One region of the Streptomyces sp. NPDC104106 genome, then DNA from elsewhere that is predicted to be linked to it. Evidence: riboswitches for the same ligand, from Rfam matches in the RefSeq annotation. Region 1 holds a riboswitch; the other holds the start of a gene.

Region 1 (15,773 bases):
CAGGGCGACCGGCCGGTCGAAATCGAGGACCTCCGACGCCTCCACTGCGGCCAGCAGCGAGTCGGGATCGTTGACGTCGGCCTCGATGTACGTCGTACGCCCCTGCGGTGTGCTGCGCATGAGGCGCTCGGCGTACTTGAGGACGAGCGGGTCGTTGTCGGCGTACACGACCCGGGCCTCGGGCACCACGGACTGGGCCACCTGGTGCAGGTTCGGCTCGGTCGGGATGCCGGTGCCGATGTCGAGCCACTGCCGGATCCCGTACTCCTGCGCCAGGACACGGGTGGCCCGGTGCATGAACGCGCGGTTCTCGCGGGCGCACACGAAGATGCCGGGATAGGCGTCGGCGACGGCCAGGGCGGCCTGCTCGTCGACTTCGAAGTGGTCCTTGCCGCCGAGGTAGTAGTCGTACATCCGGGCTGAGTGCGGCCTGCTCGTGTCGAGGTCCCGGCCAGCCTGCCTGGTGGTCATTCTCTCCCCTTCAAAGGTGTGCGTCCGTCTGCCCGTGGGCCGGGAACGGGACCGTTGCGGCCCCTCCCGCTCGTCGTCGGTTCATCCGGCCGTCAGATGATCGGCCAAGCCCTGTTTGACCCCGCGGACGAAAGCGGTGATCTCCTCGGGCGTGTAGATCAACGCCGGTCCGGCCGGGTCGGTCGACTGCCGTACGGCCACGCGGCCGTCGGCGAGCTGCTTCGTCTCCACGCACTGACCGCCGTTGGGTCCGCTCCACGGACGTTCCCAGCCGTGCTCCCCCAGCTCGCAGGCCGGCATCCCGTTGTAGACGCGCTCGTCGTTGGTGGTCATGAGTACTCCTTGCGCATGCGGTTCAAGAGCGCCTTGCTGTCCTCGGACGACGTCAGCAGCGACATGCGGGAGTGCGCCTCGAGATGGGCAGCGACGTCCGCCCGCTCGTCCAGGTAGACGGAGGCGGACAGGAGTTCGCTGTAGACGACGTCGGGCAGCTCCGGCTCCTCGAACCGGAAATAGGTGAAGGGGGCACACGCCCCGACATGGGCACCCGCGGAGAAGGGCACGACGTCGAGGCTGACGTGGTCCAGCTCGGACACTTCAAGGAGACGGTCGATCTGCTCCCGCATCACCTGGGGGCCGCCGACCGCCCGGTGCAGGACGGCTTCCTCCATGACCACCCACAAGGTGGGGGCGTCCGCCCTGTCCAGCAGGCTCTGGCGACGCAGCCGCAGTTCCACGCGCCGCTCCAGCTCCTCCTCGTTGCCGTTCGGGAACCCGCCGCGCAGGACTCCGCGCGCGTAGTCGCGGGTCTGCAGCAGGCCGGTGACGTAGTGGGGCTCGTAGGTGCGCAAGGTCTTGGCGCTGGTTTCCAGGCTGACGTACGCGGTGAACCAGCTGGGAACGACGTCGCGGTAGGCGTGCCACCAGCCGGGCTCGTTGGCCCGTTCGGCCAGGGCGACGAACTCGTCGATCTCCTGCCGGTCCGCGCCGTACGTCTCCAGGAGCTTCTCGACGTAGAGAGGCTTCAGCGCGACCTCGGCCTTCTCCAGCCGGCGGATCGTCAGGGGCTTCACGCGCAGCGCCCTGGCCGCGTCCTCCAGCGAGGCGCCCGCGTTCTGCCGCATGTCCTGCAACCGGCGGCCGAGGATCATGCGCAGAACCGTGGGTGCGCTGACGCCGGAACGGGCTTCACTCACGCCCAACCTCCTGATGTTCTGTCACCGGAGCGATTGTGACAGCGACTTGATGAACAAGCCAGGCCGATACGGTCCCGGTGAAATTATCAGGGAGCCGGTTGCAGCATGACCGCGAGCACGAGCATAGTTGACCCCGTGAGCGGCAACGTCGCGGTCGTGATGTGGCACCAACCTCGCCTCGCCCGAGCGAAGTTGGCGCCGCCCGTCGGTTTCCCCGCCACGGACTTCCGGGTGACCCCCCGCTCCCCCCACCGCGCCCGTCCCCCTTGGAAGGCGACATCCGTGACCCTCCGCACGACCGCAGCCCAGGCCGTGGCCGCCACCGCGCAGCGCCGGGAGTACTGGTTCGGCCTGCCCGCCCTGCGCACCAGCGTCAAAGCCGCCCGCGACACCGTGCGCGACCGACTCTGCGCCTGGCACGTTCCCGGCGACCTCTGCTGCGACGCCGTGCTGCTCGTCTCCGAGCTGATCACGAACGTCGTGATCCACACACACAGCGGCCACGTCCTGTGCGGCCTCACCCTGAGCGAGGGCGAACGCCTGCGCATCGAACTCCACGACGACGGCCGCACCCCGGTCCGGCCGTCGAACCGCCGGGCCGGCCCTGACGAGGAGAGCGGGCGAGGCCTGCTCCTCGTCCAGCAGATCGCGGACCACTGGGGTTGCGCCCGCTCGACTCGCGCCCAAGGCAACGTCGTCTGGGCCGAGTTGGCGGCTCCCGCCTGACGTCACCGACGCCGGGCAGGGCCTGGCCTACCGGAGTGCCCAGCGGGAAGGGTGACGGGCGCGGTGCGCGAGCAGCGTCCGCTCGGCGTCCGCCTCTCGCAGGGGACCCGCATGACGCACCCGATCCCGCCCCGGCGCCCACCTGCCACCCGGAGGCGGCCCGTGTCCCGTCATCCGGCGCCTGGTCCCGGTTGCCCGATGTTGATGTCACCGTAGATGTCGCGGGTCTGGATGACGGTCTGCTGCCGACCGCCCGAGACCTCGTTGTCCACGTTGCCGGAGCCGGTCCGCACCGCGCCATGGGCGTCCTGCCGCCAGGCCCGCAGCGCGTCGGCGAACGCGGCGTCCTGCCGGGCCCGTTCGGCCAGCACCTGCGCCAACCGCTCGGCGCGTGCGGCACGGTCCGCCCTGCCGACGGCCGTGGCGAGGGCACTCAGTTCGCCCTCGCCGTACGGTTCCCCGTCCGTCGTCCCGCGCCGGACCAGGTCGCGCAGGGACCCCCATATCTGCTGCCCGGCGGCACCGGCCGTGCCGCTCGCGAGTGCCATCAGCAGTTCCGGCGCTATCGGTTCCATGAACACCTCTCGCGCTCGCCCGGACCCGCCTCCGGAGCAAGCGTAGGGCAACGGCCGCAGGGTGAGCGACACTTGATGAGGAGGCGACTACTCGAACGGGTGGGCCGGTGCCGCGTCCAGGGCGGCGTCCACTCGCCGCCAGAACTCCTGGAAGTCCTCGGGCCCGTCGCTCCCGCGTGAGTAGCCCACGGAGAGTTTCTTCAGCAGGGCCATGCACTCGGGCGTGGTGAGGACCATGAACTCCCAGCGCTCCCCGCCTCCCGATGCCGCCGGAACCGCGCGGTCGCGCCCTTCCGCCAGGGCGCGACCGAGCATGTTGAGGTCGAGCAGGTTCTCCAGATGCCTCTCGTCGGGCCGCTTCTCGCTCCGCATGCTCTCGATGGCCTGGTCGATGCACCACTGGAGCGAGTCGTAGTCCTGTATATCCAATTCGATCGCGTACGTGAATTCCTGGGTACTGACCCGGTTGTCCCGTACTTTCCGGAGCCAGACGGGCGCGTACTTCCCCGCCGGCGCCACCGAGCGGGGGTCGGTGCGCAGCTTCGTCGCGAGTGCCCGCAGATTTCCGTCGCCCACGCTCTCCTGGTACTCGAAGGCGACCGCCGGAAGTGTGACCTGGGTGGGGTGCAGCGTGCTGAAGTGCTGGAGGACGGCCGCCTGCGCACCCTCATCGAGGGTGCCCCACTCCCCGTAACTGCCGCCGAACGCCTCCGCCAGTGCCCACAGGCACGCGGCCATGGCGCTGGCCTCGCTGCCGCGCCACGCGTCGTTCAGCCATTGTCCGTAAGCGTCTCGTGACGTCATCGCATCCCCTACGGTCGCCTGTACCCGCCCGGTCGGCTGTGCGTGCTTCTCCCCGAACTCCCGGCCTCCTGCCAGCGGACCAAGCCCGAGGAGCAATCTCTTGCGCAGCCCCTCGTACCGTGCCCGCCCCGCGTCATGACCGCCGTGGGCTGCCTTCTCGTACCACCTCAGGGCCTCCGCCGGATCGCCGAGCCGCTCCTCGTAGAGGCGCCCCAGATACAGGGCGCCGAAGGCGCTTCCGCGCGTCGCGGACCTGGTGTACCAGCCTTTGGCCGTCCCGATGTCCTCGGCGGACGGCTCCCTGGGCTCTGTGCCCCGCATCAGGCTCGGCAGCCGGCCCTCTGCGATGAGGCCCACACGCGCCATCGCGTCGGCGTTGCCCGCCTCGGCGGCCGCGCGGTGCAGGAGTTCGATTCTGTCCCGGTCATCGTCGGTGCGCTCGTCCCAGCCGAACTCGAGCTCGCACGCGGCTCGATAAGCCTCGTCGGCCTGCTCGCGGCTGAGCAGCGGCGCTGCGGCATCGAACAGGGCGGGCGGGGGCGGCCCCGGCGGGCGGTCCGCCAGATCGTCCGGGAAGTGGAAGTGGATCCCGCCGAGGATGACACCGGCCTGGATGATCGAGGTCGCCTCGGAATGCGACACGTCGTTGTGCACGGAACGCGGGTCCGGTAACCCCGCCCCTCGTGCCGCATCGCCCATGTGCCACCTCACGACAGCGGATCTCTCTCACGGTATGTCGTGGGAGTGCTCCCCACTGCGACGGCAGGGAAACCGCTCGTGTCATCCGGATCCTCGGGCGCACACGTTCCGCGTCCCGCCTCGACGGCCCGCCGGCCAAGTAGCCTCGCGCAACGGCCGGTTGCGGCCGTCTGGGACCGGCCGGGGCGCGGACGTGCGGAGGCTACCGGCTGTTCGCGCTTCGTGCGGCCGGGCGCCGGCCCCACGGTTTGAAGACGGACAGGACGACGTTGGCGAGGTACAGCAGGAGCGCGACGGAGGGGACGATCACCATGTTGTAGCGGATGAATCCGAGGTTCATGGCGGAGACGGGACCCACCGGGTGCCGGGCCACGGCGGCCACCGCGTCGTGCAGCCGGGCGGTGAGGGCGAAGATCGAGGCCGCCGTGGCCGCCAGGGTCAGCCAGAACTTCGTGGCGACCCAGGGGTACCGGAACAGGCCCCACGGCGTGCCGAGCGCCAGCACCACACCGCTGACCAGCGTGAGCAGGCTCAGGGGGATGATCAGGGCGTCCCCCAGCATGCTCATCGCCCGGTAGGCGGTCCGCACGGTGTCGGCGTCGTGCGTGGCCAGCGCCGTGGTACCGAGGGTCAGCAGGCAGAGCATCAGGGCCAGCCAGCTGACGGAGACGACCACGTGGACGACGACGACGCTCTTGCGCGCCCTGGGCGGCAGCAGGCGGCGCGGATGTCGCTGCGTGCCGTGCCGGGCCGGTGTCACCACAGCCGGTGGCGGAGGCGGCGGCGACGTTTCGGCGGAGGGGGGCATGCCTACCTCGATCAGGTCAGGGAGTGCGGGTGCACGTCCCAGGTTGGGGTGTCCCGGCCGTGCGGGGCGTCCGCCGGCGGAAGTAACCCCGGCTGCTCCGCGGCGAGTACGGTGCCGGCCGCCCCCGTGCTGCCGGCGTTCGTCCCGTGCCCGATCGCGTCCGTGCGCAGGCACGGCAGCCAGGTCCGGGCCGGCGTGACGTCGGGCAGCAGCCGCCATGCGGAGCGGATCCGCTCGGCCGGCAGCCGGGGCTCGACGCCGGGCAGCGCCTCCCGTCCGGGCACGGGGACGCCGGCGGCCACGACCAGGAAGGGCCCCTCGGCCGGCAGGCCGAGCGCGTCGGCGGCTTCCCACAGGGTGGTGCGGACGGTGAGCACGCCCGTGAACAGCGCCTCGACCAGCACGGAGCGTTCGCGGTCGCGTTGGAGGAGCAGTTCGGACGCCGTCTCCCAACGCCACGTACGGGGACACGCTCACCGACGCTGGGCCACGACAGCTGTTCCGCCGCGCCCTGGATCGAGGGGCTGCTGCCGGCCTCGCCCACGCTGTCGCTCCACCCGAACGCCACGGGTGAGCGCGTCATGGCGGACGCCGTGCTGGGCGTTCTCGGCCGCTGACGCCGCCGGTCCGGGCCGTGCCGCACGGGCCGGGCCCGCAGCCGCCCGACGGCATGTCGCGGTACTTCCAGTGGCTCGCTCAGCGCCGCCGGTGCGCGAAGAGGAACGCCCGGGGAGAACTCTTGTCGAGGTCGACGTCCATCCGGACGTCGACGCCGAACCCCGCGTCGCGCAGCCGGGCCGCCACCCGCTCGGGCCGGCGGCGATGGACGTGGACCCGCATCGGGTGACCGCCGTAGCCCTCCGTCTTCAGCGTCGATCCGTCGCCGGCGTGGAAGCCGAGCAGCAGGGGGGGGCGCCGGGGCGCAGCACGCGCCGGAAGTGGCCGAAGACCGTGGGCACGGCGTCGTCGGGAACGTGGATGAGCGACCAGAAGGCGAGCAGGCCGGTGACCGGGTCGTCGGCGAGTGCGAGGTCGGTCATCGAGCCCACCTCGAAGCGCAGGCCGGGGTGGTCCTGCCGGGCCAGGTCGATCATCGCGGGGGAAAGGTCGATGCCGAAGGCGTCCACTCCCAGCTCCCTCAGGTGGGCGGTCACGTGGCCGGGGCCGCAGCCCACGTCCGCCACCGGTCCGCCGCCGGCGGCGCGCACCGCGCCGGCGAACAGCGTCAGGGCGGTCCGGAGGTAGGGCGCCTTGGCCAGCGCCTCGCGCACCAGGTCGGCGTAACCGGCCGCGACCGTGTCGTAGGAGGTCCGGGTGTCCGCCAGCCAGTTGTCCGTGTCCGCGCCGGGTCACGGTAGTGGAGCGATCGGAGGCGGGCGCGGGGCACGGGCCTTCGTCTCAGGTGTCCCGGTGCTGGCTGCGAATCCTGGCGGCCACGTCGTTCTGCTCCGTCTCCCACCACGGGCGTACCCGCTCGGCGGACGCGGCGGGAGCCGGGGCCTGCTGGGGGTGGTCGAAGGCCGGTGCCGGCAGGACGGCCGGGGCGAGTTCGGCGTCCAGACGGCGGTCCAGCGCGGCGTTCTGGGCCCGCTCCGCGCGTGCCCACTGGTAGAGCAGGGCCAGCAGGAAGGGCAGGGCGACCAGTTCGGCGATGCTGAGCATCGCGCCACCGCCGATCTGCTGGTCGTGCCGGACGTCCCGGGACCAGGTCGGCGCGTGGTGCAGGTACCAGGCGCCGGCGATCAGCGTGCCGTGCGTCATCACCACCACGCCCGGGACCGCGTCCACGATGCCGTCCAGGAAGACCAGGGCCGCGCGGACCGGGTGGGTGCACCAGCGCGGCAGTGTCTGCTCGTGGGTCAGCATCGGTACGACGAAGAGGCAGCCCGCCACGAGCAGGTGCAGATACATCACCTCGTGCAGCCAGCCCACGCGCAGCGCGGTGGCGAAGTACGGCGTGAAGTACACCGTCAGCTCCGTGACGAGCACCAGGGCCGTGCTGACGAACGGGAACGTCAGCGCCCGCACCAGCCTGCCCGTCATGGCCCGGCGCATCCGCCCGGCGGCGCTCTCCGGCAGGGCCTCGACGGCGAGCCGCAGCGGGTCGCCGAGGGCGAGGCCCAGGGGGGCGACGAGGTCCAGGAGGATGTTCTGCACGGCGGCCGGCCAGAACAGCACGTGGTCGTAGACGGCGAGCGCGGACATCGTGGCCACCACCAGCGCGCCCAGGCCGAGCAGCGTGAAGGCGGCCACGCGGACCGCCGGCCACGGCTCGCCCCGTGCGCGCAGCCGCGCCAGGCCCCAGCCGTAGAGCGCGCCCAGGGCGATGACCAGCAGCAGCGCGGGGACGTCGAGCTGCCACGTGGACAGCAGACGTCCTGTGGTCAGCTCCGGAAGCTGACCGGCCGACAGTGCGGTCAGCGCGTGGCCATCCATGCGGTTCGTCCTCCTTCGACTCGGTACGCGGGGCTCGGCGCGGAAGAGTCCGGCTCGGGTCCACCACGGGACGGTAGTCCCCGGCGGCCCGCGGTCCGGCAGCGGGGTGCGGCGCGCCGGGGTGAACGGCGCGGATCAGCCGAGACCGAACCAGCCCAGGACCGTCTGGACGAGGAGGATCGTCGACATGGCCGCGACGCCGACGACCACGGCGGTGGCGGCCACGCGGTAGCGCGGGCCGTTGGCGGCGTCGCCGAGAACCGAGCGGCGGTTGGTCAGGACCAGGAGGTAGACCAGGACGATCGGGCTGATCAGGCCCTGGAGGACCTGGGTGCCGATGAGCAGCTGGATGACGTCGACCGGGGTCATCGCCACCGCGGCGCCGAGGGCGATCTGGGCGGTGAACAGGCCGAGGAAGAGCGGGGCGTCGCGGAAGCTGCGGGAGACCGAGCGCTCCACGCCGGCGGCCTCTCCGATGGCGTAGCTGGCCGAGAGCGGGACGACGGCGCCGGCGAGGGCGGAGGCACCGAGCAGGCCCAGGGCGAACAGCAGCTCGGCGCCCTGGCCCGCGACCGGCTTCAGCGCCTCGGCGGCCTGGGCGGCCGAGTCCAGCGGGCCGGTGCCGCCGATGGCCGCGGCCGTGGCGACGATGATCGTCAGGCTGATGACGCAGGCGAAGACGGCGCCGAGGATGGCGTCGGCGCGGATGAGCGGGTAGTCGGCGGGCTTGGCGCCCCGGTCCACGACGCCCGCGGCGGCGTAGAACTGCATGTACGGGCTGACCGTCGTGCCGATCAGGGCGACCGCGAGCAGGATGAAGGCCTTGTTCGGCTCCATGTGCGGGATGACGAGGTTGTGGCCGACCTTTCCCCAGTCGGGGTGGCCGAGGATCATCGCGACCGGGTAGGCGAAGAAGGCCAGCGACATGATCAGGAAGATGCGCTCGGCCCAGTGGTAGGAGCCGAACAGCACCAGCGCCCACAGCAGGACCGCCGCCGGCGGGATCACCGCCCACTTGGGGACACCCAGCAGGTCGAAGGCGGCACCGATGCCCGCGAACTCGGAGACGACCAGACCGGTGTTGGCGAGCAGGAGACAGCCGACGGCGAGCGCGGTCAGGCGCAGGCTGAACTGTTCGCGGATCAGGGCGCCGAGGCCCTTGCCGGTGTGGGCGCCGAGCCGGACGGCCATCTCCTGCACCATCACCAGGGCGATGGTGACGAGCACCATGAAGAACAGGGTGCCGTAGGTGAACTGGGAGCCGGCCGAGGCGTAGGTGGCGATGCCGGCGGCGTCGTTACCCGCGTTCGCGGCGACCAGTCCGGGCCCGGCGACCGCCGCGATCATGGTGAGGCGCCGCCAGCCGGTCCAGCGCGCGGGCGCGGGGGCCTGCGCGGGGGCGGTGGCGGTGTCGAGGTCGCGGGTCACTGGAGGAACCTCCGGAAGTGCAGTCGGCCGCGTTCGGGCAGCAGGGCGTCGAGCAGGTCGTCGGCCAGGATCCGGCCGATCGGGCGGGCGGAGTCGTCGACCACGAGGAGCGAGGAGGCGCGGGCCGCGACCAGCTGGTCGGCGGCGTCCGCGAGGGAGGTGTCGGCGTGGACGGTGTCCGGGGGTCCGAACTGGGCCCGCCAGGTCACCAGGTCGGAGATGGGGGTGGTGTCCTCGGCCACCGCCAGGTCGAACAACGGTATGTCGGACAGCAGCCGGTCCGTACCGTCCACGACGGCGACCGCGTCGATCTCGGTCCGGTGCTCGTGCTGCTCGGCCAGCCGGCCGCGCACCTCGGCAACCGTCTCGTCCGGCCGGGCGGTGATCAGCAGGGTGGTCATGGCACCGCCCGCGGTGCCCTCCCGGTGGGTCAGCAGGCGGCGCAGTTCCGCCGCCTCGTCCTTGGGCATCCGGGTCAGCAGGGCCTCGCGCTCGTCGCGGGTGAGGTCGCGCAGGGCGTCGGTGGCCTCGTCGGGCTCCATCTCGTCCACCAGGCGGGCGGCGTGCTCCGGCTGGGCCTCGCGCAGCAGGTTCTGCAGCTCGGCCGGTTCCATCTCCTCCAGCGCGTCGGCGGCCTGCTCCGGCTCCAGCCAGCCGAGCAGCTGCTGGCGCTCGGCGCGGCCGAGGTCTTCGAGGATGTCGGCGAGGTCGGCCGGGCGCAGCCGGTGCAGCGCGGCCCGGGAGGCGCGCAGGCGCACCTCGGCCGGGCCCTCGGTGGCCTGCTCGGCGAAGGGGGCGACGGCCTGCCAGTCCAGCACGCGCTCCGGGGTGGGCCGGGCCTGCCAGCGGCGCGGGCCGAGCCGGCGCAGCAGGGTGGGCAGCGAGACGTCCACGCCGACGAGGACGATCTGGTCGACCAGGGGTGCCAGGTACAGGTCGGCGGCCCGGGTGACCTGGACGCCGTCGACGTCGACCAGCTGGTGGTCGAGCACGTCCTTGGCCAGCAGCACCTCGCCGGGGCGGCGGACGAAGTCGCGCAGGTCCACGCGGGCGGTACGCAGCCGTACGTGCCCGGCGTGCACCTTGCCGACGGCGTGGGCGGGCAGGAAGGTGCGGCGGCGCCCGATGCGCAGGATGAGTCCGGTGACCGGCGGGTAGGAGTCGGTGCCGTAGAGCCGGGCGACGACGTCGACGATGCGGCCGACCTCGTCGCCGGACTGGTTGGTGGCCGGCCCGCCGATCAGCCCGGCGAGGGAGACCAGCGAGGTGCGGACCGCCTTGGACGCGGTGGCACGGCGCTCCAGGTTGACCCGGCGGTCTCGCAGACGGGCTGAGGTGGACATGAACAGAGTGTGGGCAGCCAAGGTGAACACCCCCTTGCCCCGGCATGACGGGGCTACGGGCGGCCCGTGGCAACGCGCCTCCTGCCCGGCCACGGGCACCGGGCGCACCGGGCACACGCCATCGCGCGGCCGGTCAGGCCGGTGAACCGGAGGTCCGGTCGGGGTTCAGGGAAGGAAAGGCTGCTGCGGGCCGCGGAAGGACGGCGCGGACAACACGGGGAGGGGCCGACTATGGCCCGGACTACTGTCCATGTCGCCTCCTCCCGGTCACGGCCGCGCTGAGAGTGTCGCGGTCCTGTGGCGGAGGGCAGCCAGAGCCGGCCCGGCCCGGCACACCCCTTCTCGTCAGAGCTTTGGCACTCCACGGCGTGATCCCCGGCGCGGGGAAGCCACCTGGGGTCACCCCTTGTGCCGGGGAGACCTGTCCTGATCCGGAGCGTCTCTCGACGGGTGGGATCAGTGGCCTGTGTCCGTGAAGACGCCTCACCGAACGAGGTGCCTTTGTTCGTCGGCACCAACGATACGCGTACCGCAACCCGCCTTCCGCACCCATGACCTGCCCTTGACCTGTGCGCTACGGAACGGAGACCGACCGTTGAGACGTCCGCGCACCCCGGAGCGGACACCCGGACCGGCGCCGTGGGCCGCCAGCTCACGCCAACTTCCCAGTGAATGAAGGGAGTTGGGATGTAGAGCGAGGGGGCGTCCACTCGACAACGACCCGATGGTCCTGGCCCCCGCCCGGGCGCCGCTCCACTCGGCTCCGACATGCCCTGGGCCCACGCCGCCGACCGCGACCGGGCGTGCTCCGTCATCAGGCTGCTGATGGACGCCCTGCCGGCCGGCCCGGTGTCACCGCCCCGGAGATCGTCGCCGAGCAGGGCGGTCTCCCGCGCACACCGCGACCGCCGGCGGGCGGCCGTCTCGGAGCGGCCCGGCTCAGTAGACGTCCCGCACATACCGCTTGTCGGCGGCGAGCTGCTTGACGTAGGCGGCGGCCTCCGCCTCGTCCAGCCCGCCGTGCACGACGGCGATCTCGCGCAGGGCCCGGTCGACGTCCTTGGCCATGCGTGAGGCGTCGCCGCAGACGTAGAAGTGGGCTCCGTCCTGGAGCCAGGACCACAGCAGCGGTCCGTGTTCGCGCATGCGGTCCTGGACGTAGACCTTGGCGCGCTGGTCGCGGGAGAAGGCGGTGTCCAGCCGGGTGAGCGTGCCGTCGGCGAGGAACCCGGTCAGTTCCGCCTCGTAGTAGAAGTCGGTCGCCCGGTGCTGTTCGCCGAAGAACAGCCAGTTCGGGGCGTGGTGACCGCGCGCCCGGCGCTCCTGGAGGAAGCCCATGAACGGCGCGACGCCGGTGCCGGGGCCCACCATGACCGCCGGGGTGGCGGGGTCGGCGGGCGGCCGGAAGTGCGGGGCCCGCTGGACGCGGACCGGCACCGGGGTGCCGGGCTCCGCGTCGGCGAGGAAGGGCGAGCACACGCCCTGGCGGGGACGGCCGCCCAGGTTCTCGTACCGGACGACGGAGACCGTCAGGGACACGAGGTGGGGGTCGGTCAGGGGGCTGGACGATATGGAGTACAGCCGGGGCTGCAGGCGGCCCAGTACGCCGGCCCACTCCTGCGCGCCGGCCCGGATGCCGAACTCGGCCACCACGTCGACGGCTTGGCGGCCCCAGGTCCACCGGGCCAGCTCGCCCCTGTTGTCCGGCCGGAGCAGCTTGCGCAGCTCACGCGGGTCGCGGGTGCGGTCGGCGACGAAGCGCAGCAGCTCGGGGGTGACACGCGTGATGTCCAGGTGCCGGAGCAGGGCCTCGGCGAACGGCACCTCCCCGGCGCTCCTGACCTGTACGGCCGCATCCGCGTCGACGCCGGTGACGGCGAGCCATTCGGTCACCAGCTCCGGCCGGTTGACCGGCTGCACGGACAGGGCGTCCCCGGCCTCGTAGCCGAGCGGGGCGGCGTTGTCCCGGGTGTCGAAGGTGAAGCGGCGGACCTCCTTGCCGGCGCCGGGCAGGCTGAGCAGGCGATTGCCGGTGAGGCGGGCGGTGACGGGTGCCGGGCGGCTCGGCCGGGGGGCGGCGGCCTGCGGGGCGGCGGGGGCCGGCGCGGATGCCGGCTGCTCGGTGCCGGTCAGCGCGGTGCGTATCCGGTCCAGCCAGGCTCCGGCCGCGCTCTCGTAGTCCGGTTCGCAGTCGGTGCGCGGGGCCAGCGGTATCGCGTCCAGTTCCGCCATGCGCCGGTCGAGCCGGCGGCCGTGGCCGCAGAAGTCGTCGTAGGAGGAGTCGCCGAAGGCCAGGACGGCGTACCGCCTGCCGTTCAGGCGCGGTGCGTCGGGCGAGGCGAGGGCGTCCCAGAAGCCGGTGCCGTTGTCCGGGGCGTCGCCGTCGCCGAAGGTGCTCGTGATCAGCAGCAGATCGGCGTCGGACGGCAGCGCGGCGGGGTCCGCCTCCGCCATGGGCATCAGGGCGGCGCGGTGGCCGTCCGCGGTGAGCCGCTGCGCCGCCGCGGCCGCGAACTCCTCCGCGTTCCCGGTCTGCGACGCCCAGAGCACCACCACCTGGCGGCGGGTGTCCCCGGAGCCGCCGTTCCCGGACGCGGGCACCGCCTCGGTCCCGGAGGTACGGGAGTACATCCCGGCCAGGAAGCCGTTGACCCACAGGGCGTGCTCCGCGCGGAACGGGGCGTCGGGCGGCAGGACCGGTACGCCCGGGGCGCCGGACGGGATCCCGGCCAGGAAGCCGGTCAGATACCGGCGTTCGTGTTCGGCCAGGACCGGTGGCGGCGCGGGTTCCAGGCCGAGGGCGGCGCTCACGGACACGGCGGACGGCGCGGGCGGCGGCGCGGGGACGGGGGCCATGGCGCCCGCGGCCACCGGCACGGAGGCCCGCACCGTCACGGGCGTGGCCACCTTGGTCAGCGACACGGCGCACACCTTGAACTCGGGCTGGAACGACAGCGGGTCGACGGCGTCGCTGGTCACCGCGTTGACACTGAGGTACTCGCCGAACAGGTCGTTCCAGTGGAACGGCGCGAAGCAACAGCCCGGCCGCACGCGGTCGGTGACGAGCGCCGGCAGCACGGCCCGCCCGCGCCGCGAGGCGACCTCCACGGAATCCCCGTCGGCGAGGCCGAGCCGGTCGGCGTCCTCGGGGTGCACCTCCGCGAAGGGGCCGGGGTTGAGCTTGTTCAGCTTGGCCACCTTCGCCGTCTTGGTCAGGGTGTGCCACTGGTGCGGGAGCCGGCCGGTGTTGAGCACGAACGGGTAGTCGTCGTCGGGCATCTCCGCGGCCGGGATGTGCGGCCGGGCGTGGAAGACCGCGCGGCCGCTCGCGGTCGGGAACAGGGGTGAACCGTGCTCGCCGACGTAGCGGACCGGATTGCGGTCGGGCCCCTCGGGGGCCGCGGGCCACTGCACGGGCGTGGTCCGCAGCCGCTCGTAGCTCACCCCGCGCAGGTCCCAGCCGGTCACCGGGTTCCAGGCCCGCTTGATCTCCTCGAAGACCTCCTCGGCGCTGTCGTGGGCGAACCCCTTGTCGTATCCCATCTCGCGGGCCACGGCGGCGATGATCCGCCAGTCCGCCGTCGCCTCTCCGGGCGGGTCGGCGGCCGGGCGGGCGAGGGTGAGGTTGCGCTCGCTGTTGACCAGGACGCCCTCGGTCTCGGTCCACAGCGCGCCGGGCAGGACGATGTCGGCGTACGCGTTCGTCTCCGTCTCGGCGAACACGTCCTGGGTGACGACGAGTTCGGCGGCTTCCAGCCCCTCGATGACGGTCTTGCGGTGGGCGACGGAGGCGACCGGGTTGGTGCAGATGATCCAGCACGCCTTGATGTCCCCGTCGGCCATCTTCCGGAACATCTCCACGGTGCCCCTGCCCACCCCGTCGGCCCGCAGGGTGCCCGGCTCCAGCTCCCACAGTTCCTCGACGAAGGCCCGGTCGGCGGCGGCGAGCACGGACCGCTGGCCGGGCAGTCCCGGCCCCATGTAGCCCATCTCCCGGCCGCCCATGGCGTTGGGCTGGCCGGTCAGCGAGAAGGGACCGGAGCCCGGCCGGCAGATCGCGCCGGTGGCGAGATGGAGGTTGACCAGGGCGTTGGTGTTCCAGGTGCCGTGCGTGGACTGGTTCAGGCCCATCGTCCAGCAGCTCGTCCACTCCCCCGCCTCGCCGATCAGCCGTGCGGCCTGCCGGATGTCCTCCTCCGGGATGCCGGTGATCGCGGCGACGGTGGCGGGCGGGTAGTCGGCGAGTAAGGCGGGCATCTCCTCCCAGCCCTCGGTGTGCGCGGCGATGAACCCGGGGTCGGTGTGCCCGTTCTCGTGCAGCAGGTGCAGCAGCCCGTTGAGCAGCGCGAGGTCGGTGCCGGGCTTGATCTGGAGGAACAGGTCGGCCTTGGCCGCGGTGGCGGTGCGCCGGGGGTCGACGACGATCAGTTCGGCGCCCGCCGACTTCACCCGGTCCATCATCCGCAGGAAGAGGATGGGGTGGCAGTCGGCCATGTTGGAGCCGATGACGAGGAAGACGTCGGCCTTGTCGAAGTCCTGGTAGGAGCCGGGCGGCCCGTCCGCGCCCAGGGACAGCTTGTAGCCGGTGCCGGCGCTGGCCATGCACAGCCGGGAGTTGGACTCGATCTGGTTGGTGCCGATGAATCCCTTGGCCAGCTTGTTCGCCAGGTACTGCGCCTCCAGGCTCATCTGCCCGGAGACGTAGAGAGCGACCGCGTCGGGCCCGTGCTCGTCGATGATCGCGCGCAGCCGGCGGGCGGTCTCGGTGACGGCGGCCGCGAGGGGGGCGGGGCGGGGTTCCGCTCCGCGTTCGGGCCGCACGAGGGCGGTGGCCAGCCGGCCGGGTGCGGCGAGCATGTCGGCCGTGGTCGCACCCTTGGTGCACAGCCGTCCGGCGTTCGCCGGGTGCTCCTTGTCCCCGCTCGCCCTCAGGACCGTACGCCGTCCGTCCGGTCCCGTGCCCACGTCGAGGACGATGCCGCAGCCCACTCCGCAGTACGAGCACACCGTCCGCACCTTCGTCGTGCCCTCGCTCCGCGAGCCCGGCGCGGCCACGGGCGCCTCCCTGTCCAGTGCTCGACCTGATCTCACCCTTCGTGACCGTACGAACCGCTCATTACGCCGGTGTCTCGGCGCCCGATCATGAGGGGTTACGCCTGCCGCACAGGGGCCGGGAGCCGGCTGTGAGCCGGGTCCGGGCCCGGCCGTGGACGGATGGACGGGCCTCGCTGTGCGGCTCGGTCCACCGGGGCGCCTGCCACGGTGGCACGGGCCGCCGCAGGCGCAC
Region 2 (15,773 bases), on a different contig from region 1:
ATGTCGTCCACGCCCACCGCACGGCGCTGCCGTCGGTCAGCCCCGGGCGGGAAGCGGCCATGGAGGCCGAGCTGTACGCCCGGGCGCGGCAGCTGCAGCGGCTGAACGAGGAACTGCGCCAGGCCCACGCCCATGAACGGCGCATCGCCGTCGCTCTCCAGGAAACCATGCTCCACTCCCCGGACCTGGACCGGCACCCGAACATCGCCGTGCGCTACCTGCCCGCGGTCGGAGCACTGAATGTGTGCGGCGACTGGTACGACGCGGTCGACCTGCCCGCGGACCGCTTCACCGTCGCGGTCGGCGACGTGGTCGGCCACGGGCTGATGGCCGCCACCGTCATGGGCAGACTCCGCAGTGCGCTGAGCGCAGCCACCCGCACCGTCCACGGCCCCGCGCAAGCCCTGGAGGTCCTCGGCCTGTACGCCCGCTCGGTCGAGGGAGCACTGGCCGCCACCGCCGTCCAGGTCCTCGTCGACTGCCACAGCCACCTGCTCATCTACAGCAGCGCCGGCCACCCCCCGCCCGTCCTGCTGCACCCGGACGGCACCTGCGAGCTGTTCGACCAGGCCACCGACCCACCCCTGGGCGCCCGCCCCGAACACGTCCCCCGACCCCAGGCCACCGCCAGCTACACCCCCGGCGACACCCTCATCCTCTACACCGACGGCCTGATCGAACGCCGTGGCGAGGACATCGACACCGGCCTGACCCGTCTGACCTCCACGCTCGCCACCTGCACCGAATTCGGCGCGGAACACCTCGCCGACGCCCTCCTCGCCCGCCTGGGCCTTGCCAGCGGCGCCGACGACGACATCGCCATCGTCGTCGTCCGCCTGGAGCGAACGACCCGACCGTACTGATCAGGGGCTTGGGGAAGTCCGGGCACTGCTTGGCAGAGCCCTGAGATCAGCTGAGCGGTGGCCAAGGGGGGCAGTGCAGCATCGGGCGGAGTTCCTCCGAGTACGGCTCATCGGCCACCGCGAAGAGATCGGGCAGGGTCCAGCCAGCAGACCCGCGACGGCGGACAGCTGCTGCCGACGGTGCGGACTCGGGTCCCAGCGCCGCACCATCCCGTGCAGCGTGCTGCGGAACAGCCCCGTGAACGGCAGTTCGCGGATGCCGAAGCCGTGATTGCGCGCGATCGGGATCCAACCGCGGCGCCGCGGCGCCTGGTTGTCCGCCCGTGGCGTCACCTTCCAGCGCACCAAGACGCGGAAGGAACCGTCGGACCCCGAGCGCGGCGCCAGGCTCGAGCGCATCGAGCACGTGGCCGCGGCTAGGATACGGGCGAACCGGGCGAGGATGGTGCCGCCGGTGGCCGGAACGGCCATGCTGTGCCTGGCGCGCGAGGCCGGCCCCGATCAGATCGTCGCTCCGCAGCAGCGCACTGACTTCTCTGGCCTCACCGAACTCTCCGCCTAAACCCTGGAAGTTCACCCGCCGAGTAGGTTCTGCGCCAAACCTCGTTCACCCCGTGCGGGACGCCACAGGAGGCTCCGGTGAGCTTCAGCAACCACCATCACCAGTCGGACGACGGCAGCCGTGTGTTCGAACTGATGAGGAACGTCTACCTCCAGGGCGCGCCGGTGTTCCGGGTCCCGGACTGGGTGAGGGACCGGGTGAGCAACTACGCGGCGTCCGACGCGAGGCGGTGGAGCTCCAACTGGAGGAAGTTCTCGGCCAAAACCATGAAGGAGGCACGTAACGAGCGGAAGAAGATCCTGTCTTCCCGTGAAGTGCCCGAACTGTACCTGGAGCCGCTCAGCCCCCTGCTCGCGGACCAGATCCGTGAGCAGCTCGCGGTCGACCTCCCGGACTTGTGGGATCCGATCGAGAAGGAGGCGGAGATCCACCGGAGTCTCGACTACATCGAGAACGGGGGGCTCACGAAGCGCGAGAAGGACGCGATCCACCTGGGGTGCGTCATCCACAGGGGCCGTGAAGAGGCCGCCAGGGTCATGGGAATCACCCGCGGCAACCTCAAGACGCACCTGAGCAACGCCTGGAAGCGGATGCGCGAGGACGGCGTCGACGACAAGGCCGTGCGGTGGTTCCTCACCGGCAAGGTGCCCGAGTCCATGCCCCGTAAGTGAACTGAGAGAACGAAGGAAAAGCCATGCCTGGTACCTGCCACACCGACGGCATCAAGGAGGAAGCAGTGACGGAGCCCCCTACGTCTGCCACCCGCGACATGTACATCGAGGCCTACGCGGCGTCTGTCGAGAAGGCGTGCCGCGAGGGCCGACGGACGGCCCGGGTGCAGACCCGGCTGCGGCTCGCCAGGGTGCCGGATGCCGTGATGCCGATCGCCGGCGTGGCGCTGCTGGTCATCGCGGCGGTCGTGACGCTCGCGTTCTGCGGGGTGTCGACGGCGGCCGGGCTGTCGATCGGCGCGGTGTCCGCGGCGATGTACGGCGCCGTGAACGACGTGCGGATCTCGGTGGTCCATGACAACCCCGACTGGCGGCGCCGACACCGCGTGCTGGCCCGGCTGGTCCCCCGGCACCCGTTCGACTGACGGGCAGACCGCCCAGCGCTTCCAGGATTCCGAGCCCGTGGGAAGCGCCGAGCGGCCGCAGCCCGTCCCCGCTCGCTCCCTGCACGCTGTTCAGCAAGACGACTGAAGGAAGAGCCGATGCCGTCAGTTTCCACACATACGGCAATGTATGCAGCAAATGACAGATCTTCTGTGCATCCGGGACGTTTCTGCCCGCGTCGCGGTCGGGAGATGACCAGGCCTCTCATACGCGCGTACGCGCACCGGTACCTGCTCTCGATACTCGGACCCCCGAGGAAGTGAGCTGCCCTAGACACAACTGCGGCCTCGGGCTTGGTGGAGCCAGAGACCGCAGCTGTATGACGCGCATCGTGTCTTCGATGCACGGAGAACCTTCTGACGCTCGCCGGGTGATCTGCCAGGACCCGCCCGCCGGGCATCCTCCCTAGTTCTCAGTTAGGACACCCTAATGATGCCCTCTCTTCCTAGTTTTCCGCAGCAGAACGCCGGTTATGCCTCCCCTGGCAGCGTGATCCGGTCGGCCGCCGCTGCCGGCGGTGGCCTCGACAGCACCTTCACCTGGGCGGCATTGATCGCGGCGATCGCCGTCATCGTCGGCTTCGTCTACCGCTGGCTCGACAAGAGGGCCAAACCGTTGGAGAAGGCGTCGGTGGTCCTCGACAAGGTGGTCGTCGAGCTCGACAAGCTGGCAGACAAGACCGTGACGACGAACGACCTCAACGAGCTCAAGGAACTGCTCAGCCTCGTCAAGCAGGACGAGCGGCGCTTCCCGAAGATCTCCTTCGGTACCGTCGTCGCCACGATCGAGGCGTACCAGGCGACCGCCGTCACCGAGGAGTGCTCCAAGGGGCTCGCCAAGGTGCTCACCAACAAGAAGTACGTCGACCAAGCCCTGAAGCTCGCCCGTGAACAGGGCGCCAGGAGCGGGGACATCCGTGTCGCGATCACCGAGGTCCAGCGCGTCATCAACCGCAAGATCCGGCGATAGCAGTGACCAGGACTCGCTCCGTCCCGCGGCTGGGCTTCCGAGGGCCCCAGCAGGAACGGAATGGAGAACTGCCGTAGCTGGCAGGGCTTTTGACGAGGCGTGAATAGCAGCCGTCAGGGTGGGGCGGGTGAGTGACGACCCGCCGGTCGGTTTCCTGAAGGCGGACGTGGCGCGGTGCTGCGTCGGCCCGCTTGAACCGGCTCCGGCGATCCGGCTGCGTCGTCTGCGGGCATCCCGCCTCGACCTCCTTGTTCAGCTCGACTGATGCGGCGTCCCAAGGGCGCTCACGGCGGGTTGTAGCGTCGCGCTCATGGAACAGCTGACTGGCATCACTACGGACCAGGCGCCGGCAGACCCGGCGGCAACCGACGACGCGCTGGCCACTCAGCCGGTCGGCTATTGGAGCGGCTTGGCGCACACGGCCGTGACCCGGCATCTGCGTGACGCGATGGCCAAGATCGACGTCACGCAGCCGCAGTACTGGGTGCTGAACCGTGTGAACGGTGCAACGACAGCACCGACCCGCGAGGAGGCCGTCACGCAGCTGACACCCCTTGCCGACGGGGAGCATGAGATGGCCCGGGCCGTCGACCAGTTGCTCCATCGGGGCTGGCTCCGGACCGGCGCCGATCAGCGTCTGCACCTCACGGACCTGGGGGAGGCTGCCAGAGCGCGGCTGCGTGAGCTGGTGACCGACCTTCGGACCGTGGTGCACAAGGGCATCAGCGATGAGGAGTACGTGGCCGCTCTCAAGGTGCTCCGAAAGATGGTGGCCAACGTCGAGGGCGCCGGTCGTTGACCGGGCCGGCCTGACCCACACCGACGGTGCCCACGGCGATGTCGTCAACGGCGACGGCGGCCGGGGACTCAGCCCAGTGGAACCGTCCTGCCTGGCCGAACTCGGCTACAGGGCCGGTACGACGGGCAACACCGGCCCGCGGCCTGCCCGCGGGCCGCGTCGTCGTCACTCCCGGCGACGCGGCCCGCATCCCGGCCAGGCGGCTCTCCCCCCCCCCCGACGCCGCCCGCTTCCGGCGTCGAACACGGCAACAGCGGACGGCTCCGGCCCGGCTGTGAAAGCGGGCGGTGTGCCGTGCGTCGACTGATCCACCTTCACTGAAGGAATTCCAGCCTGTTGCCGACCGGGTCGAGAGTGAAGAAGCGGCGCCGGCCGGGGAGCCGATCGTCCCAGACGACGGGTGCGCGATGGGCGGCGAGCCGGTCGGCGAGGGCGTCGATGTCGTGGACGCGCAGACCGGGATGGGTGCGGATCCCGGGCAGAAACGGCGTCTCGGCGCCGAGGTGGAGTTGCGCGCCGCCGTGTTCGCCGGTGAACCAGCAGGCGTTTCGCACGGCGAGCACCGGTGGGCCGGTCACCTCTTGTATGCCGAGCAGGTCGGCGTAGAAGGTGCGCAGCAGCGGTTCGCATCCGGCAGGGGCGGTCAGTCGGACGTGGTCCAGGGTCGCCAGCATGGCAAGGGGCCCTCCAAACGGCGTGGAAACAGCGACGGGCGGGTGGTCACGCACCGATGTGCCAGCGGGCCTCGGGGCGGCGCCGGCCGTCCGGGCCGGTGACGGTGTGCCAGTGAGCGCGGAGCCGTCCCGGAGCGAGGGCGGACGTGCGCGGCGGCGTGGGGGAGCGGGTGGCCACGTGCAGCACGGTGTGGTCGAGCGGGCTGTCGGCCAGGCGCCGGATGGCGCGGGTGAAGAAGGCCAGCAGGGCGTCGGTGGTCGGGACGGACGTGGTGCGCGGGGTGCTGCGGTGGATGAGCGCGGACATGGAAGTCACCTCCGGGGACGGGCGCGTGCGTACGGGGGTACGGCAACGGGTCTGCTGGTAGGGCGGGTCAGGAGGAGCGGGCGGCTTCGGTGATACGGCGGGCGGCCGCGGGCGGCAGGCCCGTGAAGCGGACGAGCCAGTCGACGTCGCGGCCCTGCTGGGCCAGCAGATGGGCAAGGTGGACCCACGGGTCGTACACCGCCCCGGAGGCGAGTGCCTCGGAGGTCGGATCCTCGACCAGGTAGCGGCGTTCGGTGCCGTCGGCCAGGATCAGACGCAGCACCATGAGTGCGGAGCGGCTCATGAGAAGCCTCCTGTTTCCCGGGAAGGGCGCGCTGGAGCGCGCGGATTCCGAGGCTGAAAACGGATCCACCTGGTGGGGGATCCGAGGCTGCCGTGGCCGTCACGGCAGCGGTTCGAGGAACTCCAGGCGGTTGCCGACCGGGTCCTGGGTGTAGAAGCGGCGGTGGGTCGGCAGGCTCGTGGTCCACACAACCGGTGCGCCGTAGGCTTCGAGGCGGGCAGCGAGCTGGTCGAGACCGCTCACCCGCACCGCCGGATGAGCCCTGCGCGGTGGGCGGAACCCGTCCTCGATGCCGATGTGTATCTCCAGGCGGCCCCCGTCGGCGGCGGCGAACCGGCATCCGCCGAGCCGGGCCGGTCCCGCAGGCTGCGGAATCTCCACCATCCCCAACCCGGTGAGATAGAAACCGCGCAGCGTCTCCTCCGACCCGGCCGGGGCGGCCAACTGCACGTGGTCGAGAGCGGCGAGTATCACGAACGCACCTCCCGCTCAGCTGCCTCTGCTCCGGCACGCCGGCGAACCGGACCGTCACCACCGGCAGGTAGGCGCGCGGGGCCCCGCTGCCGACGTTGCGAGCAGAGGACGTGGTCGCCGGGCTGGGGCGGGACAACGGCGGCATCCGCCGGTTGCCGCTCCCGGCGCGGTCGGGCGGCCCCTCCTCGGTCGTGGTGCGTCGGCGGGTGCAGGCAGTTCCCGGCGGCCAGGGCCCCTACGGCACGGCAGGCGGCCCCGACGTCGAGGACCGGTCCGGAGCCGACGCGCGAAAGCACCGATGTGCTGGTGGCGTCGTCCGCGACGGCGCTGAGCGGCGTGGGGATGAGGGATTCAGGCGTGGTCATGCGTGAGCCTCCTACTCCCCGATGGGGGAGGGAACGGACACCGCGGCACACTCCACGGGCACACCTGGACAGCCCGGCCGCCCGCGGCGGCGTAGGGCCGCACGGGTGTCAGGTCAATCGAAGTGCAGGTGGCCGAGTGGCGTTACCGCGTGCCGAGGACGGGCGAGGTCGATCGGATGCGGGGCCGGCTGTGGCCCGGACTACTGCAACTGTGGTCCATCCGACTCTCGCCTCCCTCCGGCCGTGGCGCCGTGGCGCCGTACGACTCGGCAAGGAGCGGACCGGCACACACGACAGCGGCCGGTACACCCCAACTCGTCAGAGCTTTGGCACTCCACGGCGTAATCCCCTTGCCGGGGAAGCCACTTGGCCTCACCCCTTAGGCCGGGGAGAGGTGTCCTGACCCTGGGCGTCTCTCGACGTCGTGGGGTCAGTGGCCTGTGTCCGTGAAGACGCCTCACCGAACGAGGTGCCTCTTCAAACGCGTCAGAGTCTAGACCCATGCTTGCGCAAGCTCGCAACTCCTTGATGGCGCCTTGACTCCGTGTGGAGCGATGTCGGCCAATCGTCGGCAGCGGCGTCCCGGAGCCCGCGTCTTCACGATCACGGCCGCCGCCCACGGCCCGCACGCATGCCGCACGCTCATCGCCGGCGTCCACCGTGCGGGCCGTTCGCCAGGGCCCTCTGCGTCTGATGGTCGATGTCGCGGAGCCGCCTGGCCCGCGTCGCAGGTGCGCGAACCGCCGTGGCATGTTGTCGCGCCGTGGGCGGGCGTACCCTGGTCGGAGGGAGCGATGCGTCGCTGCCCGATCTGACCGCCGCGAGCGCGAGGAGGTGAACGGGATGAGTTCCTGTAGCAGTAGTCCCAGCTCCCATTCCGTGGCACCCGGGGCGCCCGGCGGGCACCGCATCCCTGTCTGACGGCCTGCCTCTCCTGGATGTGCCAGGCAGCCATCACGTCTGCCTCCGGTCCGTCCGCGGGTGCTGATCAGGCGGAGGTGCGTCATGACGATCACGATCACACTGCCCCGTTTCACGCTGCCCGCAGGGGCTGAGCGTGGCCTGCGGATGCTGCTTCCGTTCGCGGAGCCGGCCCTCCTCGCCGTAGCCGATGCCTGCGGTGTCGGGACGCCGGTGCGCCTGCTGGGGCTCGGCGCCAAGCTGGCCCGGTCGGCCACGCAGGACTGATCGGACGCGGGCCCAGGGAGGCGGACGGTGAACGATCGGCGGTGGGAAGAGGAACGCCTCGCGGTGCGCCAGGCTGCACACCGGCTGACCGAGGATGCCGGGGCCCTGATGGCTGCCTCCGCGGAGGCAGCCGAGGCCGGGCTGGCGACGCGTGCGGAGGAGCTGCGGCGTGCGGTGGTCGCTGCGTGGAGCGCCGGTGTCGCGCCCGAGGTCCTGGCCCTGGACGCAGGGGTGAAGCTCGCCGTGATCGATGGCTGGATCGCCCGTGGCGATACGGCCCTCGGCTCGTGAGCACGTCAAGAATCCGTCAATCAGTTGCGCGATCTTGAAACTGTAGGGCTATGCTTCTGGAGGTTTGAAGAGGCACCTCGTTCGGTGAGGCGTCTTCACGGACACAGGCCACTGACCCCACGACGTCGAGAGACGCCCAGGGTCAGGACACCTCTCCCCGGCCTAAGGGGTGAGGCCAAGTGGCTTCCCCGGCAAGGGGATTACGCCGTGGAGTGCCAAAGCTCTGACGAGTTGGGGTGTACCGGCCGCTGTCGTGTGTGCCGGTCCGCTCCTTGCCGAGTCGATGCTGACGTGCGCCGTGCGCGTCCCCGGCCGGAAGGAGGCGAGAGACATGGATTGCAGTTGCAGTAGTCCGGGCCACAGTCGGCCCCTTTCCCGCTTGTCCTCGCATTCTTCCGGCACGCGGTAACCACCTTCCCTGCGCGGATTCACGTCCGCGTCCCGCGCTCCCGTACGGCCCCGTGCCGTCACGGGCCGCCGTCCTGCGCGCTCGCGCAGGGGGGATGGCTTTCGCGTGCCCCCTACCTTCCCCTTTTGGGGGGGATTCGGGAGGTACGTCATGACCACCACGATCGAGCCCCGCCAGAGCGCCGTCCTGGACGACGCGCACCTCGGCGACATCCAGGGCGCGCTCGGCACCATCCGGCTCGACGACACCGCACCGCGCACCGGCCTGTCGGCGAAGCTGAAGACGCTGCTGGCCATCGTCGGGCCCGGCCTGATCGTCATGGTCGGCGACAACGACGCCGGTGCTTTCGCCACGTACGGCCAGGCCGGCCAGAACTACGGCACCCACCTGCTGTGGACCCTGCTGCTCCTGGTTCCGGTGCTGTACGTCAACCAGGAGATGGTGCTGCGCCTGGGCGCCGTCACCGGCGTCGGCCACGCCCGGCTCATCCTGGAGCGGTTCGGGAAGTTCTGGGGCGCGTTCTCCGTCATCGACCTGTTCCTGCTCAACGCGCTGACCCTGGTGACCGAGTTCATCGGGATCACCCTGGCCACCGGCTACCTGGGCCTACCCAAGGCCGCGTCCGTGGTGCTCGCCGCCGCGATCATCATCGCCTCGGCCTTCACCGGTTCCTTCCGCCGCTTCGAGCGGGTCGCCATCACGCTGTGCGCGGCCTCGCTGCTGCTGGTGCCGGTCTACTTCATGGTCCACCCGCACGCCTCGCAGATGGCCCGCGACTTCGTCGTGCCGAACATGCCCGGCGGCACCGGCCAGCTGTCCACCGTCATGCTGCTGATCATCGGCATCGTCGGCACCACGGTCGCGCCCTGGCAGCTGTTCTTCCAGCAGTCCTACGTGATCGACAAGCGGATCACCCCGCGCTTCATGAAGTACGAGAAGGCCGACCTGTGGATCGGCATCGTCGTGGTCGTCATCGGGGCCGCGGCGATGATGGGCTTCACCGCCGCCGCGTTCGCGGGCACCCACGGCTTCGGGCAGTTCACCGACGCCGGGGGCATCGCCACCGGCCTTCAGGCCAAGGCCGGCAAGCTCGCCGGCGTGCTGTTCGCGATCGCGCTGCTGGACGCCTCGATCATCGGCGCGTTCGCCGTGTCCCTGTCCACCGCCTACGCCATCGGGGACGTGTTCGGCATCCGGCACTCGCTCCACCGGGGCGTCAAGGGCGCCAAGGGCTTCTACGCCGTCTACGCCGGCCTGGTCGCCACAGCTGCCGCCATCGTGCTCATCCCCGGCTCCCCGCTGGGCCTGCTCACCGAGGGCGTCCAGACCCTCGCCGGCGTCCTGCTGCCCTCCGCCAGCGTGTTCCTGCTCCTGCTGTGCAACGACAGGCAGGTCCTCGGCCCCTGGGTCAACGGCCCGAAGACCAACGCGTTCACCTCCGCCGTCGTCGGTGTCCTGGTCGCCCTGTCGGTCATTCTGACCGCCTCGGTCCTCTTCCCGGACATCTCCGCGACCGCGATCCTCGACATCATGGCCGCCTGCGGCGTCGTCGGGGTGCTGGCCGCCGGATACGCCTTCACGCGTCGCCGCACCGGCACCAGGGAGGACCCGATCGACCGCACCGGCCGGGACACCTGGCGCATGCCCGCACTGGACACGCTGACCCGGCCGGCCATGTCCACCGCCCGCAAGATGGGCATGGGCGCCTTGCGTACCTACCTCCTCGTCGCCATGATCCTCGTCGTCATCAAGATCGTCGAAGTGGCCCTCGGCCACTGAGCCCGGACTGTGCCGGGGTGGCCGAGCCACCCCGGACGCCGTGGAGAACCATCCACCCACAGCCCGTACGGAAAGGCCGGTCCGCATGCTCACCGCTCTCGACCACGTCCAGCTCGCCGCACCGCCCGCCAGCGAGGACTCGCTGCGCGGGTTCTACACCGGCGCCCTCGGCATGACCGAGATCCCCAAGCCCCCGGTCCTGGCCGCCCGTGGCGGCTGCTGGTTCGCCACGCCCGACGGCAGCGTCCAGATCCACCTGGGCATCGAAGACCCCTTCCACCCCGCGATGAAGGCCCACCCCGGCCTGCGCGTCACCGGCATCGACGCCTTCGCCGATCGTCTCGCCGCACACGGCGCACCGGTCGTGTGGGACGACAACCTGCCCGGCCACCGCCGCTTCTACAGTACCGACCCGGTCGGCAACCGCCTGGAATTCCTCGAACCGCTCGCCTGACGTCCGGCCCCGGACGCCGTACGGCCACCGCCCGGGGCCTCACTGTCACGCACCTGATCCGGCCGCTCGCGGCCCCGCTCCCCGAAGGAGGTGCCTCGTGCACGCTCTGACCACCGTCGACTTCCTGACCCGGCTCGGCACCGGGGTGACCTGCGGCGCGCTGATCGGCGTCGAGCGCCAGTGGCGCGCCCGGATGGCGGGCCTGCGCACCAACGCCCTGGTCGCCACCGGCGCCACCTTGTTCGTGCTGTACAGCGAGGCCGTGGGCGATATGGGCAGTCCCACCCGGGTCGCTTCCTACGTGGTGTCCGGCATCGGGTTTCTCGGCGGTGGCGTGATCCTGCGCGACGGGGCCGGGGTGCGGGGTCTGAACACCGCCGCCACCCTGTGGTGCTCGGCGGCCGTCGGGGTGCTGGCCGCATCCGGCAAGCTGAGCCTGGCCGTGCTCGGCACCGTGGTGGTCCTGGCCGTCCACGTGGTGCTGCGGCCGGCCGGGCGGCTGCTGGACCGGGCGCCGGCCTCCGGTACGGACCCCGACGCCACCGTCCGCGCCACGGTGCACCTGGTGTGCGACCGCGAGGCCGAGACGCACCTGCGGGCCCTGCTGCTGCAGACCCTGACCGCTTCCGGACTCGCCCCCACCGGGCTGCGTGCCCGCCGGGAGGAGGAGGCCGCAAGCCTGCGCGCCGCGGTCGTGATCAACGGCGATGTCGCCGCCGCGCTGGAGCAGGTCATCTCCCGGTTGTCGCTGGAGCCGGGTGTGAGCGACCTGCACTGGCACGTGGACGACGAGGAGTCCGAGCGGGAACGCCCCCGGGCGCTGGCCTGACACACCAGGACAGCGCCCTCCGCCCGCCCGGCCTGGGCAGGGGTCGTACGGCCCCAGGACATCGGTCCGGTGCCGGGCCAGGATGGAAGCCGAAGGAGAGGGTGTCATGAGGGCCCAGCCGCACACCGGCGAGGTCACCGCCCTGCTGGGCGTGATCGTGCTGATGGTGCTGGAGGTGACGGCGCTGGCCACCGCGCCTGCCCGGGACCGGCCGCTCGTCGGCGGGGCCCTCATCGGCGCGGGCACCGCCACGTTCGTCGTGGTGGCGGCCCTGTGGCACGGCCACCACGGCGCGACCCGCCAACGCCGCCGGAACCTGACGGAGACGGTCGACGAGTCGTGGTTCACCGCCCATACGCTGGAGGGATTCCCGATGGAGGGCGTGCGCCCGTATCTGCTCGGCAAGAACGCGCCGAGTCTCAACACCCTGTACACCGCCTGGGTCTTCGCCGTCCACGCCCAGGACGCCCACTGGATCGAGCGCCATCTGAACCTGCCCGCCGACATCACCTGCCTCCTGGTCGACGCCGCCCGGCAGCGGCACTGATCGATCGGGACCGCTGCCCTGACCGCGGGGAAGAGCGTGGTCGCCATCAGTGCCCCGGAGGGCATCAGCGGACCTCTCTCCCGTCTGCGGGGCGTGCGGCAACCTCGACGGCGGCGTCTGCACAGTGGCCCGACGGTCCCCGCGTCTGATCCCGGCCGCGCTTCTTCTCCGGCGAACCGTCATTCGTGCTTGACTAAGGTTTCTTAGTTGCGCAATCGGAGAACTATTACGGTGCCGAACGCGGGACCACTTCCAACGGGGAGCCACACATGCCCACGCCCGACCGTTTGCCGGCAGGTGGCGGTGCCGTCTTCGAGCGGATCCTGGACCAGGCCCTGGACTCCCCGGAAGTGAGTCAGGCACTGCGTCGGCATGCGGGGAGGGCCACCCGTGAAGACCTGCGTGCCCGGGCACTGGCGGCACGAGAGACGATCACGGCCGCAGCCGGAGTCGAGTACCAGGACTACCTTGAACTGAAAGGGGCGTCCGGCAGGCGCGACGAAGGCGCTGCCGCCCGTTCGGCAGGCGGGATCCTCCCCGTGCTGGCCGTGTTCGTGCCGAGCCTTTCGGCCATGGCGGGGGCCGTGTTCCTGGTGTTCGGATACGGACTGCACGCCCTGGACCAGGCCCGGCGCATCGGCGACGCCCTGGTCGCCGCAGGCGCGGTTGCCGCCGTCCTGGCTGTCGGATCCGGGGTCGTCGATCTCATATGGCTGTTGGTCGCCGCGGCGCGCAACCGGTCGTTGACAGGGCACGCGGATCATGGCGCCAGAGATCCGCGCGTGCGTCAGGCGCGGGATGCCTGGCAGGCGGCGCTGCTGGAGCGCGGCGTGGTGCCGTTCCTCCTCGGCCTCCTGGAGCGGGAGCACACGCCGGAGGAAGCCGTCCGCTCCGCTCACGAGGCAGTCGCCGACGACGACCCTGGCGGTCCGGGCTTCATCGGCCCCGCACCTCCGCAACTGCGGTAGCACCCGCGTCGTCAACCAGGCCGACGGCCGCGAGATCGCCCGTGACGACGTGACCGAGGACGCCTCCACCGAGACGGCGATGGTCTTCGGCGAGTTGTACCGCCACGGCGGCGAGTGGAAGTTCCGCGCCATCGGTCAGGGCTATGCCTCGGGTCCGCACGGCATCGCCCAGGACTTCGGGAAGCGGGAGAAGACGTGGCAGCACAGGCCGGCGGACCCGTCGAGCCGTCTGCCGACGTGCTCGCGGAGGGGTGCGCTGTTCGGACTGCCGGCGTCCTCGGTACGGCTGCATCCGCTGTCGGTGCTCGCCCAGGGCGAGAGCGACGTGACCCTCGCGGGCCTCGTCGGCTCCCGGCGTGCGGGGCGACGCCAGGTCTGCTTCGCCGCCGACAGGGACGCGGCCACCGTCGTGAAGGAGTTGTCGGCCGGCTGACCGCTCGGGCCGTGGTGGGTCGCGGCCCGGCTCCCCGTTCGCGTGCTCCCGGCGGCTGAGGCGGTTGCCTACGGGTCAGCGGTCCGAGTCGGGCTGGTCCGTGGCGGCGGCGTACGCCTGGGCGGGGGTCATGTTGACGCCGTTCAGCTGGACGGTCTTGTAGGGGCTGACCTGGGCGCAGCTCTTGGACTGGTCGGCGGTCTCGGCATGGGCGTTGGAGACTGCGGCATGGGTGTCGGCGGGTGCCGGGGAGGACCCGCTGCCGTTGGTGCTCGAGTAGGTGGTGCCGCTGGGCCAGTCGCTGCCGATCACGAGGGTCAGGCCGCCGGCGGTGCCCTGCTTCAGATGGGAGGACGGCAGGCCGAGCGCCTTGGCCACCGCCTGGGCCTGCGGTTTCTGGTCGGCTCCGTACGCAAGGGTCGTGGTGGTGGTCGTACTGGGGGCGTTCGCCGTGGTCGTGCCCGAACTGAAGCCCTTGTCGGTGAGCGCGGTGGCGAGTTCGGAGGCGCGCGGGCGGCTGGTGCCCGTGCCGTTCTCGATCTTCACGGCGATCTGGGAGGGGTCGACCGGCTGGGGGGTGGCGGTGGCCGTCGTGGACTTCTTGCCCGAGTCGCCGGTCAGGGACTGGTCGCCGGCGATGGTCGCGAACAGCGACTTCGCCCCGGCGCCCGGCACCAGTCTGTCTTTGTTGTTGGGGTCGGGAGCGGTCTGCATGGTGGTGAAGGTGATCCGGTGCGAGGGCACCTTGTTCACGTCGGAGGCCAGTCCCGCCAGCTTGCTGATGCTGCCCAGGCCGTCGTCCACGGTCAGTGCCTTGGTGGCCGCGTTAGCCAGGTCGTAGACCGCAGAGGGATCGGTCAGGGTGCCCGCGCTCTTGAACTTGCGGATCATCGAGCTGAGGAACATGTGCTGGGCGTAGGTACGGCCCAGGTCGCTGCCATCGCCGAAGCCGTGCCGCGAGCGGACGAACTCCAGCGCACCCACTCCCTTGAGGATGTGGGTGCCCTTGGACAGCTTCAGATGCGAGTACGTGTCGTAGACGTTGTCGCTGACGCAGACCGACACCCCGCCCACCGCGTCGGACATGCTCACCACGCCGGCGAAGTCGAGCTTGACGAAGTGGTCGATGGGGATGCCGGTCAACTGGTGGATGGTGGCGACCTGGCAGGCCGGACCGTAGGACAGGGCGCTGTTGATCTGGCCGTAGTAGCCGGCGGTGGAGGCGCCGCTCGCGCTGTCCTTGCAGGCCGGGACGGAGGTCATGGTGTCACGGGGGATGCTCATCACGGTGGCGTTGGAGCGGTCGGCGGCGATGTGCACCACCATCTCCACGTCCGCGTTCCCGTTGCCGGACTGCACGCCCGTCTGCGAACAGCCGCCGCCCAGCTTGCAGTCGGCCGCGCTGGTGCGCCCGTCCGAGCCTATGACGAGGATGTTGATCGGCGTGCGGCCGAAGGCGTCCGCCTTCTCGGCGCCGCCCTTGCCGTCGAGCGAGACACTCGTGATGTTGCCGTTGAGGTGCTGGTACAACCACCACCCGGCACCAGCCGCCGCCAGCACCACCAGAGCCAGGCAGATCCCGGCCGCCCGCAGGGCCCGCCTGGCCCGGCTCGCCGGCCGGACACGGCGCCGTGCGCCTCCCCGGCCGGCGGAGCGGGAGGCCGCCGCCCGCGCGGCGGCCCGGCCGCCAGGGGGGTGCCCGCCGGTGGACCCGTCCGTACGCTGGTGCGGCACCTCGGTACCACGGCGGCGTGTGGCGCGGCCGGTGGAGCCGTCCCGCAGGTCAGACATCTCCCACTCCCACAAACGGTCACGCCCCGGGTGCCGTCCGGGGAGCGTCCGTGTCCGGCAGGCGAAGTGAGGCGACGTGAATTAATTAGTTGCGCAATCTAGCAAATGAAACGCTCGCCGCAACGCCCGGTCGGACGCGCAGAGGGAGATGCCGTGGGATCCGGCTCCGCCGACGCGTGCTGACCACTCCGAGCCGTTGGAGTGGGTCGCGGGCCTGTGCGCCGGCGTGGGCGACGACCAGCCTTGCGCCGTACTGCTGTGCCGCGTGCGGCGCGGAGAGGAAGGCGCACCCTCCGCCACGGGTCACGAAGGTGACGCGCTGGAGATCAACTTCCAGAGCACAGAGGTGTGATCCGCAGGGCGTTGCACCGGCCCTTGCCGACCTGACCTCGCTGATCCACGCTGCGCCCCGTTCGACCAGTGCGGAGCGCCGGTCCGGGCGTGTGCCTCGCCGGGGCACGGGCGAGGCTCCCTGTCTCGGAGATCGTTGCCGCGAGGCATGGATGCTTTCCCTCTCCGAGCGCTTCCTGGGCATCGCGGCGGACCGATGTCGTCAGTCCCACGGCCGGATTGGGGTGCACTGGGAAGTAGACCGCAGCCACCCCGGAAACGTGCCGGCGTTTCGGCCGGCACCGGACGGCGTCAGGTCACC

Evidence for each region. A riboswitch is a leader RNA that binds a small molecule or an ion and turns the genes downstream of it on or off. The one in region 1 is predicted to bind magnesium.
Region 2: it holds a riboswitch for magnesium, as region 1 does, so the genes downstream of both, ACZ60X_RS11170 (NRAMP family divalent metal transporter) here and ACZ60X_RS27335 (magnesium transporter MgtE N-terminal domain-containing protein) in region 1, are expected to answer to the same signal.

The regions. Positions count from the first base shown of each region.
Region 1 is NZ_JBVJMF010000012.1:271,185-286,957, forward strand. It holds gene ACZ60X_RS27275 (SAM-dependent methyltransferase) at 1-471, opposite strand, end outside; gene ACZ60X_RS27280 (DUF397 domain-containing protein) at 553-804, opposite strand; gene ACZ60X_RS27285 (helix-turn-helix domain-containing protein) at 801-1,667, opposite strand; gene ACZ60X_RS27290 (ATP-binding protein) at 1,950-2,393, shown strand; gene ACZ60X_RS27295 (hypothetical protein) at 2,564-2,968, opposite strand; gene ACZ60X_RS27300 (hypothetical protein) at 3,056-4,414, opposite strand; gene ACZ60X_RS27305 (DUF2269 domain-containing protein) at 4,674-5,234, opposite strand; gene ACZ60X_RS27310 (hypothetical protein) at 5,291-5,683, opposite strand; gene ACZ60X_RS27315 (hypothetical protein) at 5,976-6,119, opposite strand; gene ACZ60X_RS27320 (class I SAM-dependent methyltransferase) at 6,146-6,550, opposite strand; gene ACZ60X_RS27325 (cytochrome c oxidase assembly protein) at 6,678-7,715, opposite strand; gene ACZ60X_RS27330 (NRAMP family divalent metal transporter) at 7,851-9,143, opposite strand; gene ACZ60X_RS27335 (magnesium transporter MgtE N-terminal domain-containing protein) at 9,140-10,486, opposite strand; M-box (ykoK) riboswitch at 10,816-10,988, opposite strand; gene ACZ60X_RS27340 (molybdopterin-dependent oxidoreductase) at 11,426-15,541, opposite strand.
Region 2 is NZ_JBVJMF010000004.1:91,955-107,727, forward strand. It holds gene ACZ60X_RS11105 (PP2C family protein-serine/threonine phosphatase) at 1-863, shown strand, start outside; gene ACZ60X_RS11110 (hypothetical protein) at 1,135-1,425, shown strand; gene ACZ60X_RS11115 (RNA polymerase sigma factor) at 1,503-2,096, shown strand; gene ACZ60X_RS11120 (hypothetical protein) at 2,120-2,521, shown strand; gene ACZ60X_RS11125 (hypothetical protein) at 3,030-3,509, shown strand; gene ACZ60X_RS11130 (hypothetical protein) at 3,637-3,774, shown strand; gene ACZ60X_RS11135 (MarR family winged helix-turn-helix transcriptional regulator) at 3,820-4,308, shown strand; gene ACZ60X_RS11140 (VOC family protein) at 4,623-4,982, opposite strand; gene ACZ60X_RS11145 (hypothetical protein) at 5,029-5,289, opposite strand; gene ACZ60X_RS11150 (hypothetical protein) at 5,357-5,593, opposite strand; gene ACZ60X_RS11155 (VOC family protein) at 5,693-6,064, opposite strand; M-box (ykoK) riboswitch at 6,735-6,908, opposite strand; gene ACZ60X_RS11160 (hypothetical protein) at 7,438-7,620, shown strand; gene ACZ60X_RS11165 (hypothetical protein) at 7,648-7,911, shown strand; M-box (ykoK) riboswitch at 7,981-8,154, shown strand; gene ACZ60X_RS11170 (NRAMP family divalent metal transporter) at 8,471-10,099, shown strand; gene ACZ60X_RS11175 (VOC family protein) at 10,185-10,553, shown strand; gene ACZ60X_RS11180 (MgtC/SapB family protein) at 10,651-11,382, shown strand; gene ACZ60X_RS11185 (hypothetical protein) at 11,489-11,929, shown strand; gene ACZ60X_RS11190 (hypothetical protein) at 12,199-12,897, shown strand; partial or broken gene ACZ60X_RS11195 (TerD family protein) at 12,893-13,330, shown strand; gene ACZ60X_RS11200 (LCP family protein) at 13,406-15,121, opposite strand; gene ACZ60X_RS11205 (hypothetical protein) at 15,769-15,773, opposite strand, start outside.